Regions from separate parts of the Janthinobacterium leeuwenhoeki genome, predicted to be linked through region 2. Evidence: predicted binding sites of a transcription regulator. Region 2 holds the regulator's gene; the other holds the start of a gene.
The links. Region 2 encodes NrdR, which represses ribonucleotide reductase genes. Its sites were predicted from a motif close to CACNANATNTNGTG; they were not measured.
Positions count from the first base shown of each region.

Region 1: the regulator NrdR is predicted to act here: its motif matches at 4,387-4,400, upstream of ACQ4WS_RS24740 (ribonucleoside-diphosphate reductase subunit alpha).

Region 1 is NZ_JBNYXT010000056.1:13,575-19,609, forward strand. It holds gene ACQ4WS_RS24710 (LysR family transcriptional regulator) at 1-4, shown strand, start outside; gene ACQ4WS_RS24715 (ABC transporter substrate-binding protein) at 255-1,199, shown strand; gene ACQ4WS_RS24720 (cytochrome C assembly family protein) at 1,430-2,233, shown strand; gene ACQ4WS_RS24725 (PP0621 family protein) at 2,230-2,490, shown strand; gene ACQ4WS_RS24730 (sigma 54-interacting transcriptional regulator) at 2,605-3,684, shown strand; gene ampD (1,6-anhydro-N-acetylmuramyl-L-alanine amidase AmpD) at 3,662-4,273, shown strand; gene ACQ4WS_RS24740 (ribonucleoside-diphosphate reductase subunit alpha) at 4,656-6,035, shown strand, end outside.
Region 2 is NZ_JBNYXT010000016.1:74,451-80,485, reverse strand. It holds gene ACQ4WS_RS14605 (PilC/PilY family type IV pilus protein) at 1-555, opposite strand, end outside; gene ACQ4WS_RS14600 (pilus assembly PilX family protein) at 552-1,217, opposite strand; gene ACQ4WS_RS14595 (PilW family protein) at 1,227-2,204, opposite strand; gene pilV (type IV pilus modification protein PilV) at 2,201-2,770, opposite strand; gene nrdR (transcriptional regulator NrdR) at 3,013-3,477, opposite strand; gene glyA (serine hydroxymethyltransferase) at 3,621-4,865, opposite strand; ZMP/ZTP riboswitch at 4,977-5,101, opposite strand; gene ybgC (tol-pal system-associated acyl-CoA thioesterase) at 5,416-5,817, shown strand; gene tolQ (protein TolQ) at 5,865-6,035, shown strand, end outside.

The DNA.
Region 1 (6,035 bases), on a different contig from region 2:
TTGACAGTGGGCATATGTTGCACTCGCTTAATGCATTGATAAACCTGCAGTGTCTGGCGGTGGCGTAGTCCAGCGAATGTCGGTGCTGGAGTCATGGTGAAATAAAAAAGATTGCTCCTGGCTCAACACACGGTACTATCTCCTCATAATAAAAAAGCAGTGTTTCGCGTGCCCTTGCGGGCACATACCAATCACCACAGGAGAACCCGATGCAGCAAAAATCAATCTTGAAGACCAGTATCGCCGCCGCCCTCATGCTGGCCTTCGGCATGGGCGCCGTGCAGGCCCAGGCGCAGGAAGTCGTGCGCCTGGGCAACTTGAAATTCGCCCATTACGGCGCCGTGTCGTACATCAAGGAAATCGCGCCCAAGTGCGGCATCAAGGTCGAAGAGCATATCTTCGCCAAGGGCCTCGACGTGATGCAGGCGATTATCGCGGGCGAGCTGGATGTGGGGGCGACGGCATCCGAAGCGGCCATTTCCGGCCGCGCCGGCGGCGCACCGATCTACGTGGTGGCCGGCTTTGCCAAGGGCGGCGCGCGCCTGGTGGCGGGCGCCGGGCAAAAGATCGCCAGCGTCAAGGAACTCAAAGGCAAGCGCGTGGGCGTGACGCGCGGCGGCATCCAGGAAGTGTTGCTGCTGGCCGAGTTGTCGCAGGCGGGCCTGACGTTTTCCGAAACCAAGGGCAAGGATGTGCAACTGGTGTTCCTCGCCTACGCCGACTTGAACCAGGCGCTGATGGGCAAGAATATCGATGCCATGATGCAGTCCGAGCCGCAATCGTCGCAGGCCATTAACAAGGGTTTCGGCACCGAAGTCATCAAGCCGTACGACACGCCGATCGGCGAGCCCGTGCGGACCATGGTGATGACGGAAAAGTTTTACAAGGAACGCCGTCCCGTGGCGGAAAAATTCATGCGCTGCTTCGTCGAAGCCACCAAGACCTTTATCGACAACAAGGCGACGGCGGAAAAGTATGTACGCGAAGTCGTGTTCCGCGGCCAGATCACGAAGGATGACTTCGACGACGCGATCAGCAATTCGCCGTACTCGTACGATATCTCGCCCGAGCATATCCAGATCACCACCGACGTGATGGTGAAGACGGGCGTGGGCCGCATGACGAAACCGCCCGTGGCCAGGGACTGGGTCAAGACGGACTTGCTGGAGCAGGCGAAAAAGAGCCTGAATGTGAAGTAAACCGGATATTGACAATGCCCGATGGCCCGCTTGAAGCGGGCCATCATTTTTTTGCGGCATACTAATATATACAGATAGCGTGAAAGATTGCCGAAATCTTGAGGGTGCGCCACCCCGTTGCGCCTCAGGCGCGATATCATGGCAGGCTTGCGGCATTGGATGGCGGCGTCGTGCCTGTCACCGGGCTGTCGCCTGAATCGCGCTTGCCGGCTATGGTGTAAACTTAAACTATGCAGATCTATTTCTTTTTCATCGCCGCGCTGTTGTACGCGGCGTGCGCGGTGCTTCCCTCGTCCCGTGCCCGGCTCATTGCCGGCCTGACCGGCGTCGCCTGGCTGGCGCACGCCGCCACCCTGTGGTTCGACCTGATGGCGCCGGGTACCTTGCGCTTCGGTTTTTCCGCCATGCTGTCGGCCGCGCTGTGGGTCTCGGTGGGCGCCTACTGGATAGAGAACCGCAATTTCAGCCTGGACGGACTGCGCCGCATGGTCATGCCCAGCGCCGTTCTCGCCATCGGCCTGGCCTGGGCCTTTCCTGGCAGCCAGGTCAGCATGGAAGGCAAGTCGGCCGTCTTCGGCTGGCATATTGCCGTGGCCGTGCTCGCCTACAGCACCTTGACGATTGCCGCCTTTCACGCCGTGCTGATGGCGTTGCAGGAATCGCGTTTGCATACGCGCAGCGAAAGCGGCGGCTTCATTGGCACGGCGCTGGACCAGTTGCCAGCCCTGCTGACGATGGAAAAGCTGCTGTTCCGCATGATCGGCCTGGGCTTTATCCTGCTGAGCCTGACCGTGCTGTCGGGCATCGTGTTTTCCGAACAACTATTTGGCAAGGCGCTCAACTGGGATCACAAATCCGTGTTTACCATGCTGTCGTGGCTGTTGTTTGCCGCCCTGCTGGCAGGGCGCCGCTTTCGCGGCTGGCGCGGCAAGACGGCCCTGAGTTTTACCCTGGCCGGTTTCGCCACCTTGCTGCTGGCCTATGTCGGTAGCCGTTTTGTACTGGAAGTGGTTTTACACCGAGGATACACATGACACGTGTTTTATTCTGGCTGGCGCTGGTGTTCCTGGTGCTGTTTGCTATCCGCAGCAAGATCCGTGGCATGCAGCAACGGGCCCGCGCGCAGCAGCAACAGCAGCCGAACCCGTATGCGCCGCCTGGCCGGCCGCAGGAATTGCCGGATGCCGAACTGATGCTGTGCTGCGCCCACTGCGGCGTGTACTACCCGGCCTCGGAAAACGTGCAGGCCAAGGGCCACGACTACTGCAGCCACGCGCACGCCACCCTGTAAGGGCGCTCTCGCGCCGCGTTGCTCATCCGTATCGTAACGACCTCCGGCATCCATCCGGCGTAGCATCTGCAGCAGGCGGTTCGTCGCCGCCATTGCAGAAAGGCGCGCGTCCCCATGTCCCGTCCCAGCTCCGGCCCGGATACCGTCACTGCCGCCGGCATGCCGCCGGCGCCGCAACTGAGCGGCAATTCGCTGCCCATGCAGGCGCTGCGCGCGCAGATCGGCCGCATCGCCCGTTGTGGCGCGCCGGTGGCCATCCGCGGCGAATCGGGCACGGGCAAGGAACTGGCGGCGCGCGCCATCCATGCACAGGGTGCGCGCGCCAGCTTTCCGTTTATCGCCGTCAACTGCGGCGCCATTCCCGAAGCGCTGATGGAAGCGGAATTCTTCGGTTGCCGCCCGGGCGCCTATACGGGCGCACTGCACGAACGCCAGGGCTTGTTCCAGGCGGCCCACGGTGGCAGTTTGCTGCTCGACGAAGTCGATGATCTGCCGCTGGCCATGCAGGTGAAACTATTGCGCGTGCTGCAGGAGCGCCGCGTGCGCAAGCTGGGCGGCAGTACCGACGAGGCCGTCGACGTGCGCATCCTGTGCGCCAGCCAGCATGGCCTGGCGCGCGGCTTGGCGGCCGGCACGTTTCGCCAGGACCTGTTTTACCGGCTGAATGTGATCGAACTGGCGCTGCCGCCGCTGCGCGAGCGGCGCGGCGATCTGCAGGTATTATGTGAGGTGATCCTCGCCCGCCTGTCGCCGCGCCGGGCCGTGAGCCTGGCGCCGCCCGTGCTGGCGGCCCTGGCCGCGTATGCGTTTCCCGGCAATGTGCGCGAACTGGAAAACGTGCTGGAGCGGGCGCTGGCCTTTGCCGACGGCGGCGTGATCGCGCTCGATGGCCTGGCCTTGCCCTCCACGTCCGGCAGCATGCCGTTGCGGGCGGCGCCGGCACTGCCGGACTTGCCGGAGCGGCAACTGTGCCTGCCCGGCATGGCGGCGTATGGCGTGGCCCCGGTCTTGCCGCTGGACATGTATTTGCGCCAGGCCGAGCGCGACATGATCATGCTGGCGCTGGTGCAAGCGCGCTACCACCGCGCGCGGGCGGCGCGCCAGCTGGGCCTGAGCGTGCGCCAGTTGCGTTACCGCATGCAGAAATTGACGATACAGGAAGCTTTACTTGATGAGCGCATGGACGATAGATGAAGACGGCTGGTGCGATGGCGCGCTGCGCTATGACTCCCAATACCACGATGCGCGCCCGGACGGCGCGCAAGTCGACTTGCTAGTGATCCATAACATCAGCTTGCCGGGCGGCCACTTTGGCGGACCGCATGTGTCGGACTTGTTTACGGGCCGGGTAGATTATAATGCCGATCCTTCTTTCGCCGACTTGCGTGGCTTGCAGGTATCGGCGCACTTTTTTGTACGGCGCGATGGTGCGTTGTTGCAATATGTTTCTGCTGATCAACGCGCCTGGCATGCTGGCGCATCCACCTTCGAAGGACGCCCGCAGTGCAATGGCTATTCCATCGGTATCGAAATGGAAGGCGCGGACGATGTGCCTTTCCAGCGGCGGCAATACCACGTCCTGGCGGCGCTGACGGCGGCGCTGGTGGCGCGCTACGGGCTGTCCAAGGTGTGCGGTCACGAGCATATCGCGCCGGGAAGGAAGACGGATCCGGGGCCGTTTTTTGACTGGCATTTTTACCAAGAATGCTGGCTGGAAACTCTGCGCGGGCAGCCTGCGTTAGCGCTCACTTCGCGCGGATTGGGCTTTCCATCCACGCCCTGAAAAGTCAACCGAAATCGCATATGGAAATACAAAAAATTACGCTGGCGGATGCCGGAAAACTATTGCATCGCCCTCCGATGGGCACTACAATTAGTACACAACCTGGATTTAAAGACTATATGTAGTGCCATCACAGACGTTTTCAGAATTATTACCAAAGCTACCCTGTTTGTTGATATGGCAACGGGAACTGGCGGTTTATCACCCTTGATCGTGTTTCGAGCCAGCCGGGCAATACAGCTTGCTCGCATGATTTTTGGCTGTGAATTATTTACTATTTAGCAACAAATACCTGAAGAAACCCTGACCATCGGGCGTTCTATTCAACAACACACGCGGCAGCAAAACTGCAGGCTGACTTTAGCTGACAACGGGAGCTTCAATGCAATCACCACAAGATATTTCCATCCATCCAACGCCAGTATCGCCAGCGCCAGGCGCGGCCAACAGCGTGGCGAGCACGGGCGCGGCATTGGGCGATTATCGCATCATCCGCCGCAACGGCGCGGTGGTGGCATTTGAGCCTTCGAAGATCGCCATCGCCATGACCAAGGCGTTTTTGGCCGTTAACGGCGGCCAGGGCGCAGCCTCGGCCCGCATCCGCGAACTGGTGGAACAACTGACCGACGGCGTCGTCGCCGCGCTGGTGCGCCGCCATCCGGGCGGCGGCACCTTCCATATCGAAGACGTGCAAGACCAGGTGGAACTGTCGCTGATGCGTTCGGGCGAGCACGACGTGGCGCGTGCCTACGTGCTGTACCGCGCCAAGCACATGGAAGAGCGCCGCCTGCAGAAGGAAGCGCTGGGCGCTTCCGCACAAGTTTCCGCACCACAATTAAATGTCACCGACAACGGCGTGCGCCGTCTGCTGGACATGCAGGAAGTGCGCGACCTGATCAACGCCGCCTGCGCCGGCCTGGAAAAGCACGTCGATGCCGACGCCATCCTGGCTGAAACGGTGAAGAACCTGTACGACGGCGTGCCCGTCGAAGAGCTGCACAAGTCGGCCATCCTGGCGGCGCGCGCGCTGATGGAAAAAGACCCGGCTTACAGCCAGGTCACGGCCCGCATCCTGCTGCACACGGTGCGCAAGGAAGTGTTCGGCAAGGAAGTGCCGCAAGCGGCCGCTGCCGCTGAATACCTGACGTATTTCCCGCAGTACATCGCCAAGGGCATCGCCAACGACCTGCTGAACCCGGTACTCGCCAGCTTCGACCTGGAACGCCTGGCAAAAGCCATCGTGGCCGACCGCGACTTGCAATTCGGCTACATCGGCCTGCAAACCCTGTATGACCGCTACTTCCTGCACATCCATGACGTGCGCATCGAAATGCCGCAAGCGTTCTACATGCGCGTGGCCATGGGCCTGTCGCTGAACGAAGCGGACCGCGAAGCGCGCGCTATCGAGTTCTACAATCTTCTGTCCTCGTTCGACTTCATGAGCTCGACCCCGACCCTGTTCAACTCGGGCACCCTGCGCTCGCAACTGTCGTCGTGCTACCTGAGCACCGTGTCGGATGATCTGGAAGGCATTTACGACGCCATCAAGGACAACGCGCTGCTGGCCAAATACGCCGGTGGCCTGGGCAACGACTGGACGCCAGTGCGTGCCCTGGGCGCCCACATCAAGGGCACCAATGGCAAGTCGCAAGGCGTGGTGCCGTTCCTGAAAGTGGTCAACGACACGGCCGTGGCAGTCAACCAGGGCGGCAAGCGCAAGGGCGCCGTCTGCGCCTACCTGGAAACCTGGCACATGGACATC
Region 2 (6,035 bases):
TGTCTGCAAGACCTTGCGCGGGAAAAAGACAGGATGGGCAAAGAAGTCGATGGGGCTGTCGGCATCGGGCAGGTAGGCGCGCTGCAGCACCGTCTTGCGCACTTCATCGATGACGCGGTCGCCGCCCGTCAGGGCATAGCGGACGATGTCGAGCATGCTGGTGCTGGCCCAGTTGAGAAAGTTGCCGCTGAAACTGTCGCCGCCGCAACCGTGCAGCGCATCGGCCGGTTTCAGCACGGAGAAGTAAGCGGTCGCTACGCGCAAGTCCGGCAGCATGACGCCATCCTTGCTGCGGTAGGGATAGCTGTAGCACATGCGCGCATGAAAGTAACCGGCGTACTCGCGCTGCGGCGCATACTCGCCGCCGTGCGCAGCCGTAGCGGCCGCATGCGTGAGGGACAGGTTGAGCAGCAGATTCGGCGGCACTCTGGCGCCGTGCAAGCCCGCATCGGCCCGCGCCAGCGTCACAGTGGGAGGGGCAGCGACGGCGGGGCGGCACACCAGGCTGGCCAGGCAAGCCAGCAGCAGCAAGCAGACGGACGACAGCGCCCTCATGGCCCCGCTCCCGCCGCCTCTTTGCGATAATAGCTTTGCAGCACGACTTGCGTGCTTTCCTGCGCGCCAAAACCGATGGCCGTGATGCGGTATATATAACTTTCCGTGGCCAGGCCGCCAGCCACCGCCGTGGCCTGTGCGCCGGGCGGGTGAAACGGCAGCAATTCGATCAGGTAGCGGGGCCGGCGCGACGGCAGGAAACCCTGCCCCGTCTGCATGACGGCACCCGTGAACTGGCCATATGGCACGGCGCGGCTGGCACTTCCCCCTTCGGCGCCATTCAGATCCATGCTCAGCCAGAGCGCCGGCGCCTCCGGGGCTGCGGGCAGGCACAAGCCCAGTGCGCCTCCTTCGCCACAGCCGTCCGCGAAACCTGCCGCACTGCCAGGCGCGAAGAGGCTGCTACGTCCCGGCGCGCCGGGCCAGCCTTCGATATCATTCTGCGCATCCACCAATGCCTCCTCCGCCGCCTGAAACGCGATCTGCCGGTCACGTTCGCCGCGTGCCGCCTTTTCCCCCTGCAAGGCCATCTGCGCCGCCGATATGCCCAGCAGCAAGATGATCACCAGCAGGCACAGCACATACACGAGGGTGGCGCCACGCCGCCTCGCACCGGGCGCGCAACGCGGTATGTACCAGCGGACGCCCCCGCCAGCCATCATGCCACCCGCCTAGGCCGGTCCGTTGCGCAGCATGATGCTTGTCTGCACCAGTTGCCGCAGCCTGGAGCGCGTTGCGGCGGGCAAGGTCGCGCGCGCGATGCGCACGCCCGTGTCGCCGGCGCCGTGCGCCTCGGCATACGCCTTGCCGAACAGGTCGAACTGCGCCGGCCCCAGGTCCGCCATCTTGTCTGCCTGGCCCGCTTCACCATGCAACAGCAGCGCCACGCGCACACTGGCCACGCGCTTCCAGTGCGTGCGGCGGTGCAAATCACGCTGGCGCGCGGCCGCATCCGTACCCGCCAGCAGCAGCGCCGCATCGTCGGCGTCGAGCGCGCTGGCGTTGACATAGCGGTTCGCCACGCCGTCGGGCGGCGTATCCGTGTCGAGGCCATACAGCACCTGGAAGCCGTCAACGCCGCGGATGATGGCGTCCGCGCCCCAGCCGTTTGCGCCCCGGTATTTGCAGCGCAATTCCCCCTCGCCATCGGCGCCCTGCGCCACATAGAAAATGCTCCAGCCCCGCTGCGCCTCCGTTTGCGCGGCACCCACGCCGAAGCCGGCGCAATTGAGCACGGATCCGTCACCGCCCTCTTCCTTCCCGGCGCCGTAATAGCGCAGGGCCAGCACGTCGCTGCCCTGCATGGCGTCGGGCAGCGCGCCGCTGATGCCCTCGCTGTTCTTGCCCAGGCTGCGCGCGTCGAGCCCGGCGACATTCGCACTGTCGTCATCCGCATGGGCGACGGGCGCGGCGCTGCTATCCCAGTTCACATACGCCGTCTGGCGCACGGCGCGGGCGATGGTGTCGAGGGCATAGCGGCCGTTGTCGTCCAGCCGCGCACTGGCGGACTGGTCGCCATAGCTGCCGCTGGCCGCCAGCAGCACGGTGCTGGCGACCAGCATCAGCAGCGCACCCAGCGACAGGGCCACCAGCAATTCGAGCAGGCTCATGCCGCACTGCCGGCACCACGCGGTATGCACGCTGTTCATGCGCCGCCTCCGCCCAGCTGGAATGCCAGTCTGGGCAGCGACTCGTTTGCCGCATTCACGGCGGGCGAGCCATCGGGCAGGCGGGCGCGCCAGCCCAGCTTGATAACGATGGGCGCGCCCTTGCCACCGCTACACGCCCAGTGCAAGCCTTGGGCGGCGGCGTCCCACGCGGGAGCATCGCGGCAGATTTGCAGACGCGCGTCAGGCAAGGCCGCATGCAGCCTGTGCTTCCATTCGGCGATGTCAAATTGCGCCAGTTCGGCCGCGCTGCAGGCGGCAGCACCAAAACAGTCGGGCGCGCCACCGCCAGCTTCGGCGTCGTCCGCCGCCGCGTAGGCCACGTTCAGGTAGGGATTGCCCGTATCGGGGCCATTCATGAGCACGCTATTCGCGCGCATGCGCTCGGCCATGCCGGCGGCCAGTTGCACGCCCGCCGACAACAGCGCCGACTCATGGCGCGCACGCAGGGAGTGCAGTTGCAGGATGCTGGCGCCGAGCAAACCCAACGCCAACAGCAGCAGGGACACGAGCACCTCGACGAGGCTGCTGCCACCCGCAGGAAACATAGTGCGACCGCCATTGCGCATGCGCTACCCCCTTCCGCAGACAGAGTCGCAAGAACAGGCGGCCCAGGTACACGATAGGCGCGCGCAAAAAGCCGGGTCTGCGCTAGCGCAAACAGCAAGGCGATAAAATGAAAAAAACAGCGTTGGGATTGATCAGGCCGCTTGCCAGGCGAACGCTGGCGTGATGAACACGGGGCGCAGAACCGGCCCCATTTTCAATCAGGTGAACAAGAAGGTGAGCGTCAGGGCTTGCTGCGCGCCTGCCCCACTTCGGCAATCGCATCCTGGAACTCGGCCAGGTCTTCGAAATTCTTGTAGACGGAGGCGAAGCGGATGTAGGCGATCTTGTCGAGGCGCTTGAGTTCCTGCATGACGAGTTCGCCGATATAGCCGGAATCGACTTCGCGCAAGCCGCTGGTGAGCAGTTTTTCCTGGATGGAGGCGATGGCCGTATCCACGGAGGCGGCCGCGACGGGACGCTTGCGCAAGGCCAGCATCAAACTGCCGCGCAACTTATCCGCAGCGAACTCCGTCCGGCTGCCATTCTTTTTGACGACGGCCGGCATGATAAGTTCAATGCGCTCGTACGTGGTAAAACGCTTGTCGCATTTGCCGCAGCGGCGGCGGCGCCGAATGGCATCCCCGTCCTCCGATACACGCGTATCGAGAACCTGGGTATCGCCGTGCTGGCAAAATGGACATTTCATGGGCTGGCTACAACTTTATAGTAATAATTACGGGAAATCGCCGCCCCTGTACAAAGGGCGCCCGAATCACTCCGGGCGCCCTTGGGCACGAAGGAATGTGTCATACAGAATCTTACTCTGTATGACACATTCTGGACAAATAATTATGCGTACACCGGGTGCGCGTCGGCCAGCACTTTCACGGCTGCTTTCACGCGCTCAATGGTGGCGGCGTCATGCGGATTGTCCAGCACGTCGGCGATCAGGTTGCCCACTTCTTCCGCTTGCGCTTCCTTGAAACCGCGCGTCGTCATCGCCGGGCTGCCCAGGCGGATGCCCGAGGTGACGAAGGGTTTTTGCGGGTCGTTCGGGATGCCGTTCTTGTTGCAGGTGATGTGCGCGGAACCGAGGATGGCTTCGGCTTCCTTGCCCGTCAGGTTCTTGGCGCGCAGATCGACCAGCATGACGTGCGATTCGGTGCCACCGGACACGATACGCAGGCCGCGCTTAATCAGAGTTTTCGCCAGAACGTCGGCGTTCTTGACCACTTGCTTCTGGTATTCGACGAACTCAGGGCTCAGCGCTTCCTTGAAGGCAACGGCCTTGCCGGCGATCACGTGCATCAGCGGCCCGCCCTGGATACCAGGGAAGATGGCCGAGTTGATGGCTTTTTCGTGTTCGGCCTTCATCAGGATGATGCCGCCGCGCGGGCCGCGCAGCGATTTGTGCGTGGTCGAGGTGACGAAGTCGGCGAACGGCACCGGGTTCGGGTACAGGCCGGCGGCGATCAGGCCCGCGTAGTGGGCCATGTCGACCATGAAGTAGGCGCCAACTTCCTTGGCGATCTTGCCGAAGCGCTCGAAGTCGATCTTTTTCGAGAACGCGGACGCGCCGGCGATGATCAGTTTTGGCTTGCGTTCGCGGGCCAGGCGTTCCATTGCCTCGTAGTCGATGTCCTCTTCCGCCGTCAAGCCATACGACACGACGTCAAACCACTTGCCGGACATGTTCAGCGGCATGCCGTGGGTCAGGTGGCCGCCTTCGGCCAGCGACATACCCATGATCAGGTCGCCTGGTTTCAACATGGCGAAGAACACGCCCTGGTTCGCCTGCGAGCCGGAGTTCGGCTGCACGTTCGCGCATTCGGCGCCGAACAGCTGTTTTACGCGGTCGATGGCCAGTTGCTCGGCCACGTCGACGTATTCGCAGCCGCCGTAGTAGCGCTTGCCTGGGTAGCCTTCGGCGTACTTGTTTGTCAGTTGCGAGCCTTGCGCTTCCATTACGGCTGGCGACGTGTAGTTCTCCGACGCGATCAGCTCGATGTGGTCGTGCTGGCGCGTGTTTTCTTTTTGAATGACGGCGAACAATTCAGGATCGACGTTGGCGAGGGTGTGATCTTTTGCAAACATGTAAAAACTCCAAGTATGAGGGTGCTTGTACTGGCAGGTTGGATCGAATGAGGGGAGCCGGCGTTAATTGAATAACAACATTGGACAGGCAGCCTCTTCGTGCTTTTCCATAGTGGCTACCCAGGCGAACGGCTGATGAAAAATCTCACGTTTCCCGGTGGATGCCCACCTTTCGCCGGTTTGCCGATCGCCATTCATGGAGATCGCCCGACTTTTCGCCAGTCACGTGAGACGTAATGGAAGTCAAATTGTAAGTTAAGTGCCCAAATTGAGCAAGGAATGCAACCGTGCGGCTATAATCGCCGCGCGCAACCATGCCCTGGCACGGCCTGTGGCCGCGCCAGGGCATGGTTGCGCTGCTTAAGCTGGGCTTAAACCTGGCCATGTCATGTAAGCGTATGTTACGAAGCTTGCCATTGCGCCCCCCGGATTTAGAATGCTGCGGTGCAACTTATATGCAGCTTTTGCATGGCTTTCCAGCAAGCGCCCACAGTCACAAGAAGAAAAATCGCGTAAAATGTTGCTCAATCTCACTACTGGCGCAATAAACATGCCTTCAGTCTTTACCTGGAACGTACGTGTCTACTATGAAGACACAGACGCCGGCGGCATCGTCTATTACGCTAACTACCTGAAATTTTTCGAGCGCGCACGCACGGAATGGCTGCGCTCCATCGACGTGGGCCAGCAGGCATTGCTGCAACAGCATGACGCGATGTTCGTTGTCAAAAGCGTCAACGCCGACTATCATGCGCCAGCCAGGCTCGATGACACGGTAAGATTAACCTTAAGCATAGAAAAAATGGGGCGCGCCTCCATCGTTTTCCTGCAACAAGCCTGGTGCGGCGACCGCCTGCTCAACACGGCCCGCGTCAAGATCGGCTGCGTCGATTCGGCCCTGCGCCCGCGCGCCGTGCCTGATGCAGTCGCGGCCCGCATGCGCGCCGCCTGAGCCCTACCCGCCACCCCCGGACAATTCACCCAACAGACTGCCAGCCAATGAACGTTACACAAGATCTTTCTTTCCTCGCGCTCATCTCCAATGCCCATTTGATCGTGCAACTGATCATGGCCCTGCTGCTGCTGATTTCCCTGACCAGCTGGACCTATATTTTCCGCAAGATGTTTGCCGTGCGCCAGGCGCGCAAGCAAACCATCGAATTCGAACGC